DNA from 3 places in the Lysobacter fragariae genome. Region 1 is predicted to be linked to each of the others. Evidence: predicted binding sites of a transcription regulator. Region 1 holds the regulator's gene; each other region holds the start of a gene.
The links. Region 1 encodes HrcA, which represses chaperone genes, less so after heat shock. Its sites were predicted from a motif close to TTNGCACTCNNNNNNNNNGAGTGCNAA; they were not measured.
Positions count from the first base shown of each region.

Region 2: the regulator HrcA is predicted to act here: its motif matches at 1,696-1,722, upstream of rpoH (RNA polymerase sigma factor RpoH).
Region 3: the regulator HrcA is predicted to act here: its motif matches at 2,993-3,019, upstream of groES (co-chaperone GroES).

Region 1 is NZ_BAAGXP010000006.1:424,695-432,099, forward strand. Features, by position in the region: gene recN (DNA repair protein RecN) at 1-1,620, opposite strand, end outside; gene hrcA (heat-inducible transcriptional repressor HrcA) at 1,844-2,902, shown strand; gene grpE (nucleotide exchange factor GrpE) at 3,049-3,549, shown strand; gene dnaK (molecular chaperone DnaK) at 3,658-5,571, shown strand; gene ACYVD7_RS07950 (TMEM175 family protein) at 5,723-6,325, shown strand; gene dnaJ (molecular chaperone DnaJ) at 6,408-7,405, shown strand, end outside.
Region 2 is NZ_BAAGXP010000013.1:151,167-158,571, reverse strand. Features, by position in the region: gene ACYVD7_RS14190 (DUF4097 family beta strand repeat-containing protein) at 1-177, opposite strand, end outside; gene ACYVD7_RS14185 (hypothetical protein) at 207-782, opposite strand; gene ACYVD7_RS14180 (RNA polymerase sigma factor) at 779-1,375, opposite strand; gene rpoH (RNA polymerase sigma factor RpoH) at 1,733-2,623, shown strand; gene ACYVD7_RS14170 (trimeric intracellular cation channel family protein) at 2,728-3,345, opposite strand; gene ACYVD7_RS14165 (NAD(P)/FAD-dependent oxidoreductase) at 3,844-5,112, opposite strand; gene ACYVD7_RS14160 (VanW family protein) at 5,280-6,992, shown strand; gene ACYVD7_RS14155 (DUF4185 domain-containing protein) at 7,107-7,405, shown strand, end outside.
Region 3 is NZ_BAAGXP010000002.1:276,397-283,801, forward strand. Features, by position in the region: gene ACYVD7_RS03880 (protein-disulfide reductase DsbD family protein) at 1-1,178, opposite strand, end outside; gene cutA (divalent-cation tolerance protein CutA) at 1,237-1,563, opposite strand; partial or broken gene ACYVD7_RS03890 (endonuclease) at 1,713-1,995, opposite strand; gene ACYVD7_RS03895 (helix-turn-helix domain-containing protein) at 2,031-2,429, opposite strand; gene groES (co-chaperone GroES) at 3,068-3,355, shown strand; gene groL (chaperonin GroEL) at 3,432-5,072, shown strand; gene ACYVD7_RS03910 (hypothetical protein) at 5,660-5,920, shown strand; gene ACYVD7_RS03915 (hypothetical protein) at 6,245-6,562, shown strand; gene ACYVD7_RS03920 (flavin monoamine oxidase family protein) at 7,035-7,405, shown strand, end outside.

The DNA of each region.
Region 1 (7,405 bases):
GCTCACTTCGACACCTCCCAGCATGCGCGCGATTTCCTCTTCGCGATCTTCTGCTGACAGCGCTTGCACAGCGCTCTGAGTGACGCCTTCGCTGGCCGCCTTGCTGACGCGGTAGTGCGCGTGGCCCTGCGCAGCGACCTGCGGCAGGTGGGTCACGCACAGTACCTGTCGCGATGCGCCCAGCGCGCGCAATTTCTGGCCGACGATTTCGGCCACGCCGCCGCCGATGCCGGAATCGACTTCATCGAAGACCATCGTCGGCACCGCGTCCAGTCCCAGCGCGGCCACTTCTATCGCCAGCGAAACGCGCGAGAGCTCGCCGCCGGAAGCCACTTTGCGCAGCGGGCGCGCCGGCTGGCCGAGATTGGCCGCGACCAGGAATTCGACGCGCTCGCCGCCTTGCGGATCGGGGCGATCGGCTTCAATAGGTTCGATCGCGATTTCAAAGCGTCCACCGCCCATACCCAACTCGCCGATGAGCTTTGAGGTGGCCGTCGACAGCGATGCGGCGGCTTCGCGGCGACGCGCGCCGAGGGTATCCGCAGCCGCGCGCCATTGCGAGCGCGCTAGCGTGAGCTGGGTTTCCAGTTGCTGCAGGCGTTCGTCGGCGCCGCGCAGGGATTCGAGTTCGAAAGCAATCGCGTCGCGCTGCGCAGCCAGCTGTTCCGGTGCGACGCGGTGCTTGCGGGACAGTTCGTGGATGCGTCCCAGGCGCCTTTCCAATCCGGTGAATGCGTCCGGATCGACGTCCAGGTCGCTGCGCACGCGATCGAGCAGGACCAGCGCTTCGTCGATCTGGATCGTGGCATTGTCGAGCATCGCGTCGACTTCGGTCAGGCGTGGCTCGTGTTCGGCCACGCGCTGCAGGTCGCCACGGACCTGATGCAGGCTGCGCGACAACGAAGGCCCTTCATCGCCACCCAGCTGCACGAAGGCGCCATCGCACGCCGCGATCAGTCCGGCTGCGTGGGCGATGCGGCGGTGGTCGGCTTCCAGCTTGGCGAGCGCTTCGGGTTCCAGCGTCTCGCGGTCGAGCTCGACGAACTGGTGTTCCAGCCAGCCGATGCGATCGGAGACATCGCCCTGCGCCAGCAGGGTTTCGCGTTCGCGCAGCAGATCGGCCCAGTGCTTGGCTGCGGCTTCCACGGCGGTGCGCTGTGTGTCGGTGCGGCCGAAGGCATCCAGCAAAGCCAGCTGGCTGGAGCGCGCCAGCAAGGCCTGGTGCTCGTGCTGGCCATGAATTTCGACCAGCAATCCGGCCAGATCAGTGAGCTGCGCGACGGTGACCGGGCGCCCGTTGATCCATGCCCGCGATCCACCATCGGCGCGGATGACGCGGCGGATCTGGCATTCGTCGGCTTCGTCCAGCTCGTTTGCGCGCAGCCAGGCGCGGGCGGGGGAGGCGTCGTCCAGCACGAAACCGGCCGCGAGCTCCGCGCGCTCGGCGCCGTGGCGTACCACGCCACTGTCCGCGCGAAGCCCCGACAGCAGGCCCAGTGCGTCGACCAACAGGGACTTGCCGGCGCCGGTTTCGCCCGAAATCACGGTCAAGCCGCTGCCGAAGTCGAGTTCGGCACTGTGGACGACGGCGAAATCCTTGATGGCGAGGTGGGCGAGCATGGGGTGCGATTGTGCCTTGCGGGAATTGGGGCGGGTAGCCGTCGCGGTCGCCTTGTGGCTCGGCGCGGCGCGCGACAGGACACCGTGTCGCCGTCGCGGAGGCTGAGATCGTGGGCCATTGCGGCGCGACGGACCCTTGAGAATGTCGAGCGATGCGGCCTTTTTCGTGACATATCTCAACAATCGGCTTGCGAACGGCCCTCGGGGTGCTTATATCGCCTCCATGAGTCGCCATCCCGCCGACATCGCCAGCCTGGATCCGCGCGCGCGGCAGCTGCTGCGCACGCTGATCGGTCGCTACATCCAGAGCGGCGAGCCGGTCGGTTCGCAGACGCTGGCGCGGCATGCCGGGTTGGACGTGAGTTCGGCGACGATCCGCAACATCCTCTCGGACCTGGAGGAAGTCGGCCTGCTCAGCGCGCCGCACACCTCGGCCGGGCGCATTCCCACGGCGCAGGGCTACCGGCTGTTCGTGGATTCGCTGCTGCAGGTCCGGCCGTTGCCCGAGGGCGAGATGGCGCGACTGCGCAGCGAACTGCCTGCCGGCTCGGGTACGCAGGCACTGCTGGGCAGCGCATCGGAGCTGCTGTCGGCGATGACGCATTTCGTCGGCGTCGTCAGCGTGCCGCGACGCGAACAGTTCGCCTTCCGCCGGATCGAATTCGTTCCGCTGGACGGTCAGCGCGTGCTGGCGATCGTGGTGTTCGCCGACAATGAAGTGCAGAACCGCATCATCCAGACGCGTCGGGTCCACGATGCCGGCGAGCTGGAACGCGTGGCGAACTACCTCAACACGCACTTCTCCGGCCGCACCCTGGCCGACATCCGCACCGGCCTGCTGCATGAGCTGCGCAGCGCCCGCGACGAGATGGAAAGCCTGCTGGCACAGTCGGTGGAGCTGGCCGAACAGGTCCTCGCCCCGACGCACGACGACATGGTCCTGGCCGGACAGACCCGCCTGATGGGCGTGCAGGAGTTGGCCGACCTGGACCGCTTGCGCGAGCTGTTCGACGCCTTCGCTCGCAAGCGCGAAATCCTGCAGCTGCTGGAACGCACGGTCCGCGCGCAGGGCGTGCGCATCTTCATCGGCGAGGAAACCGGGCTGGCGCCGCTGGAGGGCATGTCGCTGGTGACCGCGCCTTACACCGCGGGCGGTCAGGTGCTTGGCGTGCTGGGCGTCATTGGCCCGACCCGCATGGCCTATGAGCGGGTGATTCCCGTGGTGCAGGCCGCCGCCGAGGCACTGGGCGCCGCGATCCAGCCGGACCCGCAGGGCGGCTGAACTTTTGATCTTGTCGACGGATTGGTCGACCAGCCCCGGCGATTTGACCGCCGGGACGGTTGAAACCCCAATCGGCGGTCCCCATAGCTCCCCCGTTGCGCAACGTCGCGCAAGGATGAGCCACACGCCAGATGACTACCGAACCGATGCAGGCCAACGGCGAGACCCCGACCGTCGGCAATGAAACCCCTTCCCCGACCGCTGAAATCGAGAGCCTGAAGGCCGAACTGGCCCAGGTACGCGACGACTCCCTGCGCGAACGCGCCGAGCTGGAGAACCAGCGCAGGCGCCTGGCCCGCGATATCGACATGGCGCGCAAGTTCGCCAACGAACGCCTCCTCGGCGACCTGCTGCCGGTGATCGACAGCCTGGAAGCCGGTCTAACGGTCAAGGCGGACACCGCCGAACACCTGCGCGAAGGCATGGAACTCACGCTGCGCCAGCTGCTCAAGGTCGCCAACGACAACGGCCTGGTCGCGGTCGATCCGGCAGGCCAGCCGTTCAACCCCGAGCACCACCAGGCCATGGCCATGGTCGACGAAGCCGGGCACGCCCCGGGCCACGTCGTGCAGGTCTACCAGAAGGGCTGGCTGTTGAACGAGCGCCTGCTGCGTCCCGCACTGGTGACCGTCAGCAAGCACGACTGAATTTTCCGGGACGCCGGGCCTTGAACGGCACCCGGGCATCCCCCAGATAGCGCACATCAGCGGTCACGTACCGCCACCACGCACAAAGATTCGCGAGAGGAAACAGCAATGGCAAAGATCATCGGCATCGACCTGGGCACGACCAATTCGTGCGTCGCCGTCATGGAAGGCGGCAAGGCCCGCGTCATCGAGAACGTCGAAGGCGATCGCACCACGCCGTCGATCGTCGCGTTCACCAAGGACGGCGAAGTGCTGGTCGGCGCCTCGGCCAAGCGCCAGGCCGTGACCAACCCCAAGAACACCTTCTACGCGGTGAAGCGCCTGATCGGCCGCAAGTTCACCGACGCGGAAGTGCAGAAGGACATCGGGCTGGTCCCGTACACCATCGCCCAGCACGACAACGGCGATGCCTGGGTGTCGACCGCGGACGGCAAGAAGATGGCGCCGCAGCAGATCTCCGCTGAAGTGCTGGCGAAGATGAAGAAGACGGCCGAAGCCTACCTCGGCGAGACCGTCACCGAAGCCGTCATCACCGTGCCGGCCTACTTCAATGACAGCCAGCGCCAGGCGACCAAGGACGCCGGCCGCATCGCCGGGCTCGACGTCAAGCGCATCATCAACGAGCCGACCGCGGCCGCGCTGGCCTACGGCATGGACAAGAAGGGCGGCGACCGCAAGGTGGCCGTGTACGACCTCGGCGGCGGCACGTTCGACGTGTCGATCATCGAGATCGCGTCCGTCGACAGCGAAATGCAGGTCGAAGTGCTGTCCACCAATGGCGATACCTTCCTGGGCGGCGAAGACTTCGACAAGCGCGTCATCGATTACCTCGTCGACGAGTTCAACAAGGACCAGGGCATCGACCTGCGCAAGGATCCGCTGGCCCTGCAGCGCCTGAAGGATGCTGCCGAGCGCGCCAAGATCGAGCTGTCGTCCGCGCAGCAGACCGAAGTGAACCTGCCGTACGTCACCGCCGATGCGAGCGGTCCGAAGCACCTCAACATCAAGCTGACCCGCGCCAAGCTCGAAGCGCTGGTCGACGATCTGGTCAAGAAGACCATCGAACCCTGCCGCATCGCGCTGAACGACGCCGGCCTGCGCGCCAGCGACATCAGCGAAGTGATCCTCGTCGGTGGCCAGACCCGCATGCCCAAGGTGCAGCAGGCGGTCACTGACTTCTTCGGCAAGGAACCGCGCAAGGACGTCAACCCGGACGAAGCCGTCGCCGTTGGCGCCGCGATCCAGGGCGGCGTGCTGCAGGGCGACGTCAAGGACGTGCTGCTGCTCGACGTGACCCCGCTGTCGCTGGGTATCGAAACCCTGGGCGGCGTGTTCACCAAGATCATCGAGAAGAACACCACGGTGCCGACCAAGGCCTCGCAGACCTTCTCGACCGCCGAGGACAACCAGTCCGCCGTGACCGTGCACGTGCTGCAGGGCGAGCGCGAACAGGCCCGCTTCAACAAGTCGCTGGCCCGCTTCGACCTGTCCGGAATCGAGGCCGCGCCGCGCGGCATGCCGCAGGTGGAAGTGTCGTTCGACATCGACGCCAACGGCATCGTCCACGTCACCGCCAAGGACAAGAAGACCGGCAAGGAACAGAAGGTCGAGATCAAGGCCGGTTCGGGTCTGTCGGACGAGGAAATCCAGAAGATGGTGCAGGACGCCGAAGCGCACCGCGAGGAAGACAAGAAGTTCCACGACCTCGTGCAGGCCCGTAATCACGCCGATGGCCTGATCCACGCTGCACGCACTGCAATCAAGGACAACGGCGACAAGGTGCCGGGCGACGTCATCGGCCGTGCCGAAGGCGCGATCGCCGAGCTCGAAACCGCGATGAAGGGCGACGACCAGGCGCAGATCGAGGCCAAGTCGAAGGCGCTGGAAGAAGCCGCACAGTCGCTGTTCGCGGCGGCGTCTGCCGGCCAGCCGGGCCCGGAGACGGGCGCAGGCAACGCGGGCGGCAAGGCTGACGACGTGGTCGACGCCGAGTTCACCGAGGTCAAGGACGGCGACAAGTAAGTCGTCGCCCACCCCAGGACGATCGCCAGCATTGCTGGTTTGACCCACCGCCCGCGTGAACCGGCAGCCGCCGGTCAGCGCGGGCAGTGGCGTATCTGGGGCAGGGTGGTGTTGTCGAGTCGGAAAGCGAGTCGGGAGACGGGACGTAGCGATGACCAAAGGGCGACTCGAGGCATTCAGCGACGGCGTCATCGCCATCATCATCACCATCATGGTGCTGGAGATGAAGGTGCCGCACGGCGCCGATTTCGCATCGCTGCGGCCGTTGTGGCCGGTGTTCCTGAGCTACGTGCTGAGCTTCGTCTACGTCGGCATCTACTGGGCCAACCACCACCACTTCCTGCATACCGCGCGCCACGTCGATGGCCGAGTGCTGTGGGCTAACCTGCACCTGCTGTTCTGGCTGTCGTTGTTTCCGTTTGCGACTGGCTGGATGGGCGAGAATCACTTCGCCGCCGCGCCGGTCGCGCTTTACGGTGTGGTGCTGCTGATGGCCGCGGTGGCATGGCTCCCGTTCCAGCTCACGTTGATTGCGGCGAACGGCGGCCCGGACGCCGAACTGGCCCGCGCCATCGGCAAACGCGACTGGAAAAGCACGATTTCCCCGCTGTTGTACATCAGCGCGATCCCGCTGGCGTTCGTCCGCCCGTGGATCGCAGGACTGCTTTACGTGACGGTGGCACTGATCTGGCTGGTGCCCGACCGCCGCATTGAAACGCACATCGACAGGCACGAAGCGAACACGTCCGAATGATCTGACCTGAATAGTCTGGTCTGAATAAGCCGTCCTGAATGAGCACGAATGAACACGAGTACGCACGAATGAGCACGCCCGAATGAGCAAGCGCGACTATTACGAAGCCCTGGGCGTGTCCCGAGACGCCACCGACGAAGACCTGAAGAAGGCCTACCGCCGCTGTGCGATGAAATACCACCCGGACCGCAATCCGGGCGACCACGCCGCCGAAGCCTCGTTCAAGGAGTGCAAGGAGGCCTACGAGGTCCTGTCCGATGCGTCCAAGCGACGCATGTACGACCAGCATGGCCATGCTGCGTTCGAGCACGGCATGGGCGGCGGTGGCCCGGGTGGTCCGGGTTACGCCGACATGGGCGACATCTTCGGCGACATCTTCGGCAACATTTTCGGCGGTGGCGCCGGCGGCCGCGCACAGCAGCGTCGTGGCGCCGACATCGGCTATGTGATGGAACTGTCGCTGGAAGAAGCCGTCGGCGGCATCGAAAAGCAGATCGAGATCCCCACGCTCGACGAATGCGACACCTGCAAGGGCAGCGGTTCTGCTGACGGCAAGCTGGAAAGCTGCGGGACATGTCAGGGTCGCGGCCAGGTGCGGTTCCAGCGCGGCATCTTCTCGATGCAGCAGACCTGCCCGCATTGCGGCGGGCGCGGCAAGACCATCGCCAATCCCTGCGGCGACTGTCACGGCCAAGGTCGCGTCGAGCGCACCAAGACCCTGCAGGTGAAGATTCCTGCTGGCGTCGACAACGGCGACCGCATCCGCCTGACGGGCGAGGGCGAAGCCGGCCCGGCCGGATCGCCGCCGGGCGACCTCTATGTCGAAGTTCGCGTTCGTCCGCACGAGATCTTCGAACGCGACGGCGACGACCTGCATTGCGACGTGCCGATCCGCATCTCGCAGGCGGCACTGGGCGACACCGTGCGCGTCCCGACGCTCGACGGCGAAGTCGAACTGCGCATTCCCGCCGAGACGCAGACGGGCAGGAAGTTCCGATTGCGCGACAAGGGCGTGAAGTCGGTGCGCAGCCGCGCACCGGGTGACCTGTATTGCACGGCGGTGGTTGAAACGCCGGTGAA
Region 2 (7,405 bases), on a different contig from region 1:
CTTCACTTCGTCGCGGTCCCATGCGGTCACGTCGATGCGACCTTTCACGTTTTCCACTTGGAGGTGTCCGCTCGCGTCGAGTGGCCGGGTTTCGTTGATCGGCGTCGCCGCCTGCGCAGGAATTGCGAAAAGCGCGGCGGCAACTGCGATGGCGAGGCGGGCGTGGGTACGGGTCATGATGTTCTCCACTGATGCGTCTTCAGTAATCAGCTGTAGGCCACGCGCTGTGCAAGCGCGAGGCGATGGGCGTAAGTGCGGCGCAGCTGTTCGAGCAGTCGCACCGAATCGGGGTTGTGGGCCAGCGCTTCGCGGATCGTCGCGACATCGCGATCGAGTTCGGCGACGGTGGTTTCCAGGCTGGCCGGCACCGGTGCCTGCATCTCGTCCAGCGCGGCCTGGTACTCGGCAGTGAGTCCCTGCGCTTCGCGCTGCACGAAGGTGGATGCCTGTGCGTTGTCGGCGGCGGGGGCCGTCATCGTGTCGTCGGAGCGTTGACTCCAGACGACCGTGCCGACAACCAGCGCCAGGCTGGCCGCCATCGCAAGTGGCCTGAACGCCATCGGCATGAGCCGGCGCGACGCATGGGGTGCCGCAGGCACCGTCGTGGAAGCTGATTGCGCGGACAGGCGCGTGGCGATGCCGATCCACAGTTCTCGGTCCGGCTCCACGTCGCGGCGCAGTGCGCGCAGCTGCCAGCGCAACGCGTCGGGCAGGCGCGCGTCGTCGTCGGAATGGGCGTCGTGATCGTGCATGCCGTTGTCGTTGGTGCCATGGGTGTTCATGCGTGTGCCTCCAACCGCGACCGCAACAAAGTGCGGGCACGATGCAATTGCGCTTTCGAGCTGCCGACGGCCATGCCCAGCTGCGCGGCGATCTCTTCGTGCTGCCAGCCCTCCACGTCGTACAGCACCAGCACCGCGCGGGCGCGCGGCGGCAGGCTGGCAACGGCGCGTTCCAGGTCCATCGACAGCGCGGTGGTGTGGCCGGCCGAATCGGTGGTGCCGACCAGGTCGAAGACCTCGTCATCGCCGTCGCCTTCGTCCTGGGGCCGGCTCTTGCGGCTGCGCAGGTCCATCAGTGCGGTGTTGACCGCCAGCCGGTGCAGCCAGGTGCCGAATGCGGACTCGAACCGGAACGCCGGCAGCGCCTGCCAGGCGCGGACGAAGGCGTCCTGGGTCAGGTCCTCCGCCCGCGATCCCTTGCCGCCGACCAGCCGGCTGATCACGCCGTGGACCCGGCCGGCGTGGCGGCGGTATAGCGCTTCGAAGGCCGCCACCTCGCCCCGTGACGCCGCGCCGACCAGGGTGTGGTCGTCGTCGGCCCCGGTGGGCGGGGTGTCGTCGGAGGGAGTCGTGGTGGTCACGGCGGCGAGCATAGCCATACAGATGCGGCGGCGGCCTCGGCGGTTTAAGGCGGAGTCGGGCTTGGGTGTGTGGATCGGACACGGTCGGGCCCGGGCATGGCGTTTGCCGTGACGTCCGGCGGTGGCGCCGCGCCGCTTTTCGGCAGAGCATTGATTCTGAAGCGAATCTTCAGCGCGATCGGCCGGGACGCTGTGGTCGCATGGCCGCAGCCCTTGAAATGCCCCGAACCGGCACGATTGCTCTGGGTTCTGACCCGAACTCCGTTCGTTCCTGAACGGATTTCGACCCACTTTGGATCCATCAATGCAACAGTCTGGAACTCCCCGGGGCTTTAGCAGTCCCAGGACCCGACTGCTAAGATCACATCCATGACCCAGAACTCCTCCACCGCCCTCGTCGCCAATAACCTGCCGATTCCAGCCTTCAACGGCTTGGCGGCATTGGGTTCGCTGGAAGCCTACGTCGGCGCCGTGCACCAGATCCCGGTCCTCACCGCCGAGGACGAGCAGGCGCTCGCCCGCCGCTTCCGCGATGAAGAAGACCTCGACGCCGCCCGCGACCTGGTGCACTCGCACCTGCGCTTCGTCGTCCACGTGGCCCGCGGCTACAACGGCTACGGCCTGCAGCTGGGCGACCTGATCCAGGAAGGCAACATCGGCCTGATGAAGGCGGTCAAGCGCTTCGATCCCGAACAGGGCGTGCGCCTGGTCTCCTTCGCGGTGCATTGGATCCGCGCCGAGATGCACGAGTTCATCCTCAAGAACTGGCGCATCGTGAAGGTCGCCACGACCAAGGCGCAGCGCAAGCTGTTCTTCAACCTGCGCAAGTCCAAGACCCGCCTGGGCTGGATGAACGCCGAGGAAGTGCGCGCCGTCGCCGCCGACCTCAATGTCTCCGAACGCGAAGTGCTGGAGATGGAATCGCGCCTGTCCGGTCGCGACATCGGTTTCGACGCGCCCACCGACGAGGACAACGAACACGCCCCGCCGTCGCCGGCCGCCTACCTGCGCGCCGAAGCCGAGGACCCCGCCCAGGCCTACGAACGCGCCGATGGCGAGGACAACCAGCTCGAGCTGCTGCGCGAAGGCCTCGCGGGCCTGGATGCGCGCTCGCGCGACATCATCAAGCGCCGCTGGCTCGACGCCGACAGCAAGATCACGCTGCAGGAACTGGCCGACGAATACGGCGTCTCCGCCGAACGCATCCGCCAGGTCGAGGCGAACGCGCTGAAGAAGATGAAGGCGCTGTTCGCGGCGTAAGCATTGCTCCAGCGATGAATTGAAACGGCCCGGGAAACCGGGCCGTTTTCGTTTCTCCGGGCCTGTCGCGAGTCAGCGCACGACGCAGAAGCAAGGAACCGCCGTCAGTGCTCGCGCGCCCGCGCCACCGGCAGGTGCCAGCCATGGCGGATCGCCATGAAGCGCAGCCCGAAGCACAGCAACGCGCCGATCGCCAGCACTGGCACGTCAGGCAGCTGCCACGCCTTGCCCAGCACCACCACGCCCGCGCCGGCCAGCGCCGCGACCGCATAGAGTTCCGCCTGCAGCACCACCGGCGTGCGCGCCACCAGCACGTCGCGCGCGATGCCACCGCCGATGCCGCTGAGCATGCCCAGCACCGTCGCACTCACCGGCCCCAATCCGAACGCCAGCGCCTTGGTCGCGCCGGACACGGCGAACAGCGCCAGTCCGGCGGCATCGAACACCTGCACCGGATTGCGCATGCGTTCGACCTGCCCGTAGCGGTAGAACGTGAGCAGTCCGGCCAGGCACGAGACACCCAGGTAGCGCCAGTCGCCGAGCGCCGCGGGCGGCGTCGCGCCGATCAGCACGTCGCGCACGATCCCGCCCGAGTTGGCCGCGGCGAACGACAGCACCAGCACGCCGAACAGATCGAGTCGGTGACGCACGCCGACCGTTGCTCCGCTGATGGCGAAGACGAAGGTGCCGATGAAGTCGAGGGCAAGCAGCAGGGTGTCCATGGGTGGCGTCGGTGGTTGTGGCGTCGACAGGATGGCAGTGGGCAAGGCGTCAGGGAATTCCGACCGGGCCGGCACGATTCATCGGCTACCTGGACGAAGCCTGCGTCGCGTCTCGCGCGGTCGCTGCGGGGTTGCGGGCCCACCGGAAGGCGCAAGGAGATTCCTGAAAGGCTGACGTGCCTTTGCGCAAGGGCGAAAAAGAGATTCCGGAAGGCTGACGAGTCCTTCCGGAAGGGAGAAATGCGATTCCGGAAGGCCGGCGAATCCTTCTCTAAGAGTCAGAACGGATTCCGGAAGGCTGGTAAGTCCTTCCGGAAGGGTGAAAAGAGATTCCGGAACGCTGACGAGTCCTTCCGGAAGGGTTGGAACGGATTGCGGAAGGCCGGCAACTCCTTCCGGAAGGGAGAAATGCGATTCCGGAAGGGTGATGAGTCTTTCGGGCGGGGCAAAAGATGATTCCGGTCGCCCCGCGCACATGGCTGGCGGCCTGCCCGGGACTTATCCGGCGTCGTCGCCGTCGCCCAGGATGATCCGCGCGTGCCGCTGGTAGCTCCAGTACGCCCACGTCCAGTTGATCATCACGATCAGGCGGTTGCGGAAACCGATCAGGAACGCGATGTGGATCAGCAGCCAGAACCACCACGCCAGCAATCCCGACAGGCGCAACCGGCCCAGGTGCACGACGGCGGCCATGCGGCCGATCGTGGCGAGGTTGCCGAAGTCGCGATAACGGAATGGCGTTCCCGCCTTGCCCTGCAGCCGTGCGCGGATCGCGCCGGCGACGTGCGCACCCATCTGCTTCGCGGCGGGCGCGACGCCGGGTACCGGCGTGTCGCCGCTGCGCACGCTGGCGAGGTCGCCGGCGATGAACACGTCGGCGTGACCGGGCACGCTGAGATCGGCTTCCACCCGCACGCGGCCGGCGCGATCGCGCGGCGCGTCGAGCAACGCACCCAGCGGCGAAGCGGCCACGCCCGCGGCCCATAGCACCGTGCGCGCGGCGACGCGCTGCGTGCCCAGCGTGTAACCCTCGCCATCGATCGCCGCGACCGGTGTGCCGGTGACGACTTCCACGCCCAGCTTCGCCAGTTGCGCGCGCGCCTTGTCCGAGAGCGATTCCGGGAACGTGGACAGCACCCGCGGGCCGGCTTCGACCAGTCGCACCTTCGCTTCGGCCGGATCGATGTGGCGGAACTCGTTGCGCAGCGTGTGGCGCGCGATCTCCGCCAGCGTGCCGGCCAGTTCCACGCCGGTGGGGCCGCCGCCAACGACGGCGAAGTTCAGCCACGCCGCGCGTTCCTCGGTGCTGCCGGCCGCTTCGGCGCGCTCGAAGGCGAGCAGCAGGCGACGTCGTATCGCCAGGGCATCGTCGAGCGTCTTCAGTCCGGGCGCGTGCGCGGCCCAGTCGTCGTGGCCGAAGTACGCGTGCGTCGCGCCGCTCGCGAGCAGCAGGTAGTCGTAGTCGATGCGTTCGCCGTCGGCGAGGGTGACGTGGCGCGCGGCGGTGTCGATGCCGGTGACGTCGCCCAGTCGCACGTCCACGTTGCGTTGCCCGCGCAGGATGTGGCGCAACGGCGCGGCGATATCGGGCGCCGACAATCCCGCCGTGGCGACCTGGTAGAGCAGTGGCTGGAACAGGTGGTGGTTGTGGCGGTCGACGAGGGTGATGCGGACCCGGTCGCGTGCCAGTGCACGCGTGGCCCACAATCCCGCGAAGCCGCCGCCGACGATCACTACATGCTGCTGGGAAGCCGGCGGAAGATCCATGGCGACATTGTCCCAGAGTGGCGCGCGCGGGTCATGGGCCGGGCGGGCAGGTCGCGCAACGACCGGTACGCGTGCGGATTGGCTATGGCACGGAAATCGGCGAGGCTGCTCCAGTGGATGCCTCCCAGCTGGGTGTCCAGTACGGCGTCCAACAGGGGAGATAACGGATGAGTGCGCAACCGGCCGCCATGGAGGGCGCGTTGCCGACGCGACGGCAGGCAGTGGTCTTTGCGGGCAAGGCGTGGCTGCTGCGTGTTCAACGCGCCGTCCGCGATGCAGTCGACGCGAAGCGACCACGCCGGCACGCGCGTGGCGATGTGCTGGGTTGCGCCCCGGTGCTGGCCGAATTCGAGGCCGCCCTGTGGCCGCGCGAGGACAGCGACGCCGCCTTCGTGGCGGGCAAGATCCACAACCTGCGCGTGGCGCTGCGTTCCCTGCATGGGATTGAAATGCCAGCAGGCGCGGTATTCGGTTTCTGGCGACACGTCGGACGAGCGACACGCCGTCGCGGCTACGTGGTCGGACGCGAACTACGCGAAGGCTGCCTGATCCCGTCCGTCGGTGGAGGCCTGTGCCTGCTGTCGAACGCGATCCACGACTGCGCGGTACGCGCGGGGTTGCAGGTGACGGAGCGGCATCGCCATTCGCGCGTGTTGCCCGGATCGCTGGCGCAGCACGATCGCGATGCCACCGTGTTCTGGAATTACATCGACCTGCGCCTGTGCGCGCCGTTCGCGTGGCGGCTGGAGGTGACGATGGACGCGCGCCGGCTACGCGTGCGCATCCGCGGCGAGCATCCGCGCGGCGCGGTGGCGATGCCAGTGGCGTTGTCGGCGCGCAACGGCGAGGCGGATGCGGTCAACGACTGCCATTCCTGTGGCCAGGATGAATGCCATCGCCGTGTCGGGCCGCAGCCGGATGCCACCACGCGGTTGTGGTGGCTGTCGTCGTCGTGGCCGGAATTCGACGCGTATCTGGCGAGCGAGCGTGTGGACGGTGATCGCGTGATCGGCGCAGGCGGCGAACGCCTGCCATTGCGCACTGGCTGGCGTCGCTGGCGCGAAGCCTTGCTGTGGCGCATCGCGCGCTGGCGTGGCGATGCACTGCCGCAGGTCATGTACGCGCAAGCGCGACGCGAGGCGCGGCTGTTGGCCGCGCGCTTGCGGCCGTCGGACGTGCACGTGGTGGTGCCGCAGCATTTGTTGCCTTTCCTGTGGGGCGATGGCCACCTGGCCGGCCGGCGCTTTGACGTGCTGATGACCGCGCTGCCGATGCCGATGCTGCAGGAACAGCTGGATGCGGCGATGACGCGGCATCGCGGCTGCCATTCGCTCGGCGACTTCCGCGCGCCGGCGGACCTCGTCGACGCGGAAAGTGAAGCGCTGGCCGCTGCCGATGCATGGTTGAGCCCGCATGTCCAGGTGTGCGCCGCAGCCGGCGCGAAGGCGGTGCGGTTGCCGTGGGTGCTGCCTGATGTGTCCGCGCCGCGCGCGCCGCGTGGCCAACGTCCGCGCGTGTTCCTGGCGTCGTCGCCGCTGGCGCGCAAGGGCGTATTCGAGCTGCTTGCGGCGCTGGATGAGGAGGACGTGGAGATCCTGCTGCCGCCGGGCGATGGCGAACCGGTGCTTGAACCCGGTCGCGCGTCGCTGCGGCGCGTTGCGACGTACAACCAGGGCCTCGCGCAGGCCGACGTGGTGGTGTTGCCCGCGTGGGTCGAACACCAGCCGCGCGCGCTACTGGCGGCGATCGCGGCCGGCGTGCCTGTCGTTGCGACGGGCGCATGCGGATTGCCCGATGACCTGGCGTGGCGACGCGTGGTGGCGGGGGATATCCACGGTTTGCGCGACGCGATCCTGGATGGTGTTGCGCCGCCAAGGTAAGCGCCTGGCGGGAGAGCCGGAGGAGGCGCGGCGTGCTGAGGTTCTCGCGGCGTTGCCCGCGCAGCCTGTCGATGTGCGTTAACCAGTCCAGGCGTCGCGGCATTGGGGGAACGAATGCGTACCGGGATCGTGCTTGGAGCGGTGCTGTTGTGGGGCGGCAGTGTCGTGCACGCCGCGGAGCCGCGCGAATGGCCCCAGGGGCAGGCCGCGTTCCGCAATGATCCGCGCTGGCTCGGTGGGGACGGCGCATCTTCGGTCGATCTCGGCGACGGTCGGGTGCTGTGGCTGTTCGGCGACAGCTTCGTCGCCCCCGCTGCTGGCGCGACCCGGCGCGAATCGACGATGGTGCGCAACAGTGTCGCGATCCAGCGCGGCCACGACCTGGCATCGGCCCCGTTGCAGTTCGCCTGGCG
Region 3 (7,405 bases), on a different contig from region 1:
GAGAACAAGGTGAGGTTGGCGCCGCGCGGCGCGACGGACGAGGGCGCGACCGTCGCGGGCGAGGTGCTGGCGACAGTCGATGGCGTCGGCGTCGGGCCGGAAGCGGCGTCGGCCGTTGCTCCCGCCTGGGTCGCGGAAGCGCCGGCAAGCGTCGCATCAGGCGCGGCGGCGGTTGTCGTGGCAGTTGTCGTCGCGGCATCGATCGCCGACGTCGTCGAGACGACGCCCTTCGGAACATCCAGCGTCACCGCCCGCGTCATCGGCGGATAGCAGATGCCATTGGTCTGGCAGCCCTGGAAGGTCGCGGTGAGCGTCAGTTTCGCGGCATCGGTACGCGTGCGCAGCAGTGGCAGCGGGACATCGATCTGGTCGAAGAACACCGTGACGTTGCCGAAGTGTTCGTCGCGATGCGCCTGTCCCTGTGGCCATTTCGGCGCGCCCGGACGGATGCCGGCCTTGCTGGCGTTCGCATCGAGCTTCAGCGCGGTCTTGTCGCGATACAGGTAATAGCCGCGCGCCGGGGTGAAGCGCAGCAGCAGGGTGTTGCCGTCGCCGACGATGGCCTCGAAGCCGAACGCCTGCTCCGGCGGTAGCGGCGCGCCATCGACCGGACCGGAAGCGGCATTGCCGAGCAGACCACCGCCGAGCGGCGCACCGGCGCTGCGCCCGGCGTTGTTGCCAAAGGTCACCAGCGGCGTGTCGTCGCCCGCTTCGCCCGACAGCGCCACGGTCACGTTGCGCGTCTGCGGCGGATAGCACACGCCGGCATCGGCGCAGCCCTGGTAGCGCACTTTCAGCGTCGTCGATGCGGCGCGCGCCGTGCCCGGCACGATCACGGTCAGTGCGTCGCGGTAGGTCTCCACGCGGCCGAAGTATTCGTCCTGGTGCGGCGCGCCTGCGGGAATCCGCGGCGGTTGCGCGGCGAAGCCCGCGTCGGCCTGCACCTTCAGCTGGTGTCGATAGAGGTAGCAGCCTGGCGCGATCTTCCAGCGCAGTTCGATCCGATCCGGCGCGGTTGCCTGCGCGTCCAGCACGAAGGCCTCTTCGACCGGCAGCAGGTTGTCTTCGTCGGTGCATGAAGGCGCGGCGGCCGACGCGGGAGCGGCGATGCCCGACAGGAGCAGGACGACGATGGAGATGGCGAATGCGCGCCAGGCCGACGGGGAAGTGGAGGTCATCAAGGCGGAGTCGGCGGGTCGGTAGTTGATGGATGGGCGAACGTGCGCAGTCGGGAAATCAGGTGTCGCTTTGCGAGGTTTCCGCGATCACCCAGTCCAGGTAGGCGGGGAGGCCAGCGCGGACTTCGACCGCAATGAGTTCCGGCAGTTCGTACGGATGCAGGGCCTGCACCCGGGCGGTCAGCGCAGGCAGATGATCGGTCGTGGTCTTGACCAGGAGCAGGACTTCGCTGGCGGTTTCGAGCTGGCCCTGCCAACGGTAGGTCGACTGCACGCCGGGAAGCCGGTTCACGCAGGCCGCCAGGCGCTCGGTGACGAGCGCGGCAGCGATCCGCTCGGCGCTGGCGTCATCGGGGCAGGTGCAATAGACGAGCAGGACCGGCATAGGCCGATTGTACCGGCCCCCCATGAACTCAAAGAGCCGGCACGGGTAGTGCCGCGCCCGCGGCCGAAAATCGCCGGCTGCGGGCTTCACCAATGCCGGCAAAGCTGGGCAGTAACCAAGGAAGGTCTGAGCAACTCCGCTTTTGCTCGTCATTCCCGCGAAGGCGGGAAACCAGTGTCTTTGCTTTCAATGGCTTGAAGACACTGGATCCCCGCCCTCCGCGGGGATGACGGCAGTTGCTCAGAGATTCCCGAGGAAAAGCCCCGGTCGCCCAGGGCTTTTTCGTCTCGCGGCTGCCGCTGTCTCGGGTGGTCGATGAAGGGATTACGGTTGCCCTGGAAGCTGTAGATCCCTTCGTTGCGCTCGCGCGCGGCCGCATCCGGCGGATCGGCCTTGCCAGGCGAGTAGCGTCGACATCAGGCCCATGTACCCGGCGACGCGGAGGTGGTGACGATCCCGCCATGCCGCTAGGGTTTCGCCAGCCCGGCCTTGCGTCCGGTCCGCAGCGCCGCCAGCTGTTCGATGACCTCGACCAGCGGCGCGCGCGAGCGCGTGGGTGCGTCGCGGAAGGCGAGGATCAGGCGCAGCTCGATCGGATCCTCGATCAGCAACGCGTCTGCGGCGGCGACCGAATCCAGCTCGGTATCGTGGGACAGGCTCATCTTGCCGCGCCCGGTCGCCAGCCACTCGAACTGCACGCCGCAGGCCAGCGCCAGCTCGCGCATGTGGGTCACGCTGGGATGCTTGCCGTTGTTGGCTTCCCAGTGGCTCACCGCGCTGCGTTGCACGCCCACGGCGGCGGCGAGGACGGCCTGGGACAGTCCGGCGTGACGCCGGGCGAGGCGGATGCGTTGCTGCGAAGTCATGGATCCGGTCCTTCGTGAGGTCAAAAATGGAGCCGAAGTCGCTACTTGTTACCGATAGTCACGTCGATATCAATAGACACCCTACGCTGTGCGCTTATGGTAGCCACTCGTGACATCGAATCGAACAAAAGCCCATAAATTGCAAGATATTTTCGATGGACGTGTTACCGATAGTAACTAAATGACTACGATTTCATAGTGGACATCCGTCGCAGAAGTGGGGAAATTGGACCCGTCCGGCAAGGAGCGCTGGCGTCGACAAGAGGTCAGGTACGGAGACGGGGCGCGGGATTGCGCATTGCTGAGGACGGCCATCTCCAAACCGGAACGAGCGCGAACCCCTGTCCGCGCTCGTTCTTTTTTTGACGGTCTGCCACGCCCCCCGGCCTGGCGGACCTTTTTTTGCCTGTGTAGTGAGGGCTGGCCTCCGCGTCCCGGCCTCCGCCCGGATCCGACGGCGCCGGCACTACCGGTTGGCGGCCTCAGCGGCCGCCCTTGAAACCAATTCCCATGGCCCCATTTACCGGCAGTCCCGGTTCGCCGGGTCTTTCTACGTCCCGGATCTGGCACTCACCACGGGTGATTGCTAATGCCGGGATTCTTTCCCCACTCATTCAATCACTTACGTGAGGATTGCCATGAACATCAAGCCGCTGTTCGACCGCGTGGTCATCAAGCGCATGGAAGAAGAAAAGCTGTCCGCGGGCGGCATCGTGATCCCGGATTCGGCCACCGAGAAGCCGATCAAGGGTGAAGTCGTCGCCGTCGGCGACGGCAAGGTCTTCGACAACGGCAACGTCCGCGCGCCGAAGGTCAAGGTCGGCGACAAGGTCCTGTTCGGCAAGTACAGCGGCACCGAAGTGAAGCTCGACGGCACCGAATACCTGGTGGTGAAGGAAGACGACATCTTCGCCGTGATCGCCTGATCGCGCGTTGCGTCTGCTGTTTCGACTCCAGCTTCAACCACTTCTTCTCCACTGAATACTTTTTGAGGTAATCGCAATGGCTGCGAAGGAAATCCGCTTCGGCGAAGACGCGCGCGCAAAGATGCTGCGCGGCGTGAACGTGCTCGCCAATGCCGTCAAGGCAACGCTCGGCCCGAAGGGGCGCAATGTCGTGCTCGAGAAGAGCTACGGCGCCCCGACGATCACCAAGGACGGCGTCTCCGTCGCCAAGGAAATCGAACTGTCCGACAAGTTCGAGAACATGGGCGCGCAGATGGTCAAGGAAGTCGCTTCCCGGACCTCCGACAACGCCGGTGACGGCACCACCACCGCCACCGTGCTGGCGCAGGCGCTGATCCGCGAAGGCATGAAGGCGGTCGCCGCCGGCATGAACCCGATGGACCTCAAGCGCGGCATCGACAAGGCCGTGACCGAAGCCGTCGTCGAGCTGAAGAAGATCTCCAAGCCGTCGTCGACCAACAAGGAAATCGCCCAGGTCGGCACCATCTCCGCGAACAGCGACGCCAACATCGGCGACCTGATCGCGCAGGCGATGGACAAGGTCGGCAAGGAAGGCGTGATCACCGTTGAAGACGGTTCGGGCCTGGAAAATGAACTCGACGTCGTCGAGGGCATGCAGTTCGACCGCGGCTACCTGTCGCCGTACTTCATCAACAACCAGCAGTCGATGCAGGCCGAGCTGGATGATCCCTTCATCCTGCTGCACGACAAGAAGATCTCCAACGTGCGCGAGCTGCTGCCCGTGCTCGAAGGCGTCGCCAAGGCCGGCAAGCCGCTGCTGATCGTCGCCGAGGAAGTCGAAGGCGAAGCCCTCGCCACGCTCGTCGTCAACACCATCCGCGGCATCGTCAAGGTCTGCGCAGTGAAGGCTCCGGGCTTCGGCGATCGTCGCAAGGCGATGCTGGAAGACATGGCCGTCCTCACCGGCGGCACCGTGATCTCCGAAGAAGTCGGCCTGCAGCTCGAGAAGGCCACGATCAAGGATCTGGGCCGCGCCAAGAAGATCCAGGTCTCGAAGGAGAACACCACGATCATCGACGGCGCCGGCGAACACACCGGCATCGAAGCACGCATCAAGCAGATCAAGGCGCAGATCGAAGAGACCTCTTCGGACTACGACCGCGAGAAGCTGCAGGAGCGCGTGGCCAAGCTCGCTGGCGGCGTTGCCGTCATCAAGGTCGGTGCCGCTACCGAAGTCGAGATGAAGGAAAAGAAGGCACGCGTTGAAGACGCGCTGCACGCCACCCGCGCTGCCGTCGAAGAAGGCATCGTCCCGGGCGGCGGCGTCGCGTTGATCCGCGCCAAGGCCGCGATCACGGGCCTGAAGGGCATCAACGAAGACCAGAACCACGGCATCGCGATCGCGCTGCGTGCGATGGAAGCCCCGCTGCGCGAGATTGTCACCAACGCCGGCGAAGAACCCTCCGTCATCCTCAACAAGGTGATCGAAGGCAAGGGCGCGTTCGGCTACAACGCCGCTACTGGCGAATACGTCGACATGCTCGAAGCCGGCATCCTGGATCCGACCAAGGTCACGCGTACCGCGCTGCAGAACGCCGCGTCGATCGCCGGCCTGATGATCACGACCGAAGCGATGGTCGCCGAGCTGCCGAAGAAGGACGAGCCGGCGATGCCGGGCGGTGGCGGCATGGGTGGCATGGGCGGCATGGATTTCTGATTGCCGTATCACCCCGTTGCGGTGCCGGGTTCGAGCGACCCTGCGTCGTTCAATCCGGCGCCGTCAACAACAAGGATCCCCGCGAAAGCGGGGATCTTTTTTTGTGGCGCGAACGCACAGCGGCACGCTCGCCAGATCTTCAAGCCGCCCGCACCAGCGCCGGTGTTGTCATCGCGTCATCAACGGTGCCGCGGATTGGCCAGTGGCATGGAATGGCGGTCGTCGGATTCGCGGTTAGGCGCACGCACGGGTTAACCCGTTTCTGCGGCGACCGATGGCCTAGGGTGCATGGCGCCGGGGCCTCGGCCGCCAATCCGCAAACACGCAGGATTCCAGGCAAGGCGCTGCGCATGATCCTGCTTGTGGACGCCCCCCTAGGTAGCGGCGCGGTGGTGAAAATTCTTCAGGGCGGAAATTCCTTCGAGATCCCGATCGAGGATTCGGAGACGATCCAATTCGATGTCATGTGACCGATAAATCCGTGTGTGTCGGGCGGCAGCCCGGGTAAGCGCGGCGCCTCGGGAGTTGGCACGCGGCGGCGGCGCACAGTGACGCGTTGAGCCGTTCGCGACCGGAGGGAGGCCGCGGTGCTGCCTTCAGCCTGGCCACTGCATCGCTACACGCGCAACAGGAAAAGCCCCGCAGTGATGCGGGACGTTCTGTTCGCAGGCAGTACGTTGTTGGCGGCACGCCATGCGCGCATTGCCTTCAAGGATTCCGCCATCCTTTGCAAATTCGGATGCGATACGGAAGGTCGGTTGCCCGCGCTGCATGAATTGGCGCGACGCCATGCACGCGTTGCCTTGCAGGCGCTGAATACGCACAAGTCCTGCCATGCGATGCCATGACGACGTCGTGCGTTGCACCGTCTGTCGGAAGCGCAACGCGCAGTGACGTTAGTCACACCACTTCCGGCACTGTAATCGCGACCGCCAGAAGTGGAATAACAACATTGCCGACGCAGCGCGTTGGCGGTCCGCAGGGGATGGTCCCTTACGGGTCGTTCCAGGAGTGCATGGCGAACCGCGCGAGCCCCTTCCCCTTGTTCCACGGCAGCATGCAGGCGTTGAAGTTGAACGCGTCCATGCCGCCATCGCCGTCAATCGCGTATCAACGTCGTGCATCGGTTTGATCGAGGGCGTCCTCCGGGCGCCGCAAACGAGGACACCGAGATGAAACGCAAGTTGATGACAACCCTGCTGCTCGCGCTGGTCGCGGGCGCCGCATCCGGCGCGGCCTCCGCCGGTACCCCGCCGGGTGCTTCGCTGGCCCGCGCCGTTGGCATCACCGAGCACGAAGTCCGTGCGCTGATGGGCTGGTCGCCGCTGACCTACTACGAGTTCCGCCAGGATCATTCCCGCACCGCGGCCAAGATCATCCGCAAGCTGGGCCAGGAACGTTATGACGCGCTGATGGCCGGAAAGCCGGTCCTGATCGAAGGTGAAGAGAACGGACGCCGCGTGGCATACGAAGTTCAGCTGGAACGTTGAAGTCCAGTTGGAAGTTGAACCCGGCATTTTGCGTGGCGGCCCACGCCACGCAATGGAGGTTGCCGGTGATGGTCGGTCAATCGGGGCGGCACTGAGTCGTGACGACTTCACGTCGAAGCGGCTCTTGCCGTCCCTCGTGTGTTGCCGGCCCGATGAGTTGAAAAACCAGGGCGGGCGTAGGTGGCGTGCAGGGCGCCACGCCCACGTTCGTTGACTGCATTGCTTGCTGGCACCGTTACCAGCGGGCGTGTTCGCGCCGAAGCAGCTTTTGGGGAACGGGCCCCTCGCACCCCCGTGTTGCCGGCTGTCCCCGATATCGCCGGATTGGCGTTTTCCGTTATGGCGAAAGTAGATGGCGCTGCCTTGGGGCATGGCGCTACGGGATGTCCGCGTTGGGGCAATCCGCGCCGTTGTTGCTTGCTGCGGGCGTTTTGCCGGCAAAAGGCTTGACCTCACGGATGGAAGGGGACGGATGGCACGCACTCAGCTTTTCGCGCTGCTGCAGCGCGCCGCGCGCATCGCACGCGCATCCACGCATGCGGACGCGCCGCTGGATGAATTCCTTGAGCAGGGCCGCGCCCTCCGCGTCGATGACACGCGCCGGCGCCTGCTGCAAGGCGCGGGAGCGGGGCTGGTGCTCGGCGGTTGCGCGCAGCTGCCACGTCCGATGACGCCAGCGGGCGAGGAAGTCGTAATCGTCGGCGCCGGCATCGCCGGACTCACTGCTGCGTGGCGCCTGCGCCAGGCGGGTGTGCGCGTGCAGGTGTACGAAGCGCAAGGGCGGGTGGGCGGGCGCATGCCCAGCCTGCCCGGACACTTCCCCGGACAGCAGGCGATCGAGCT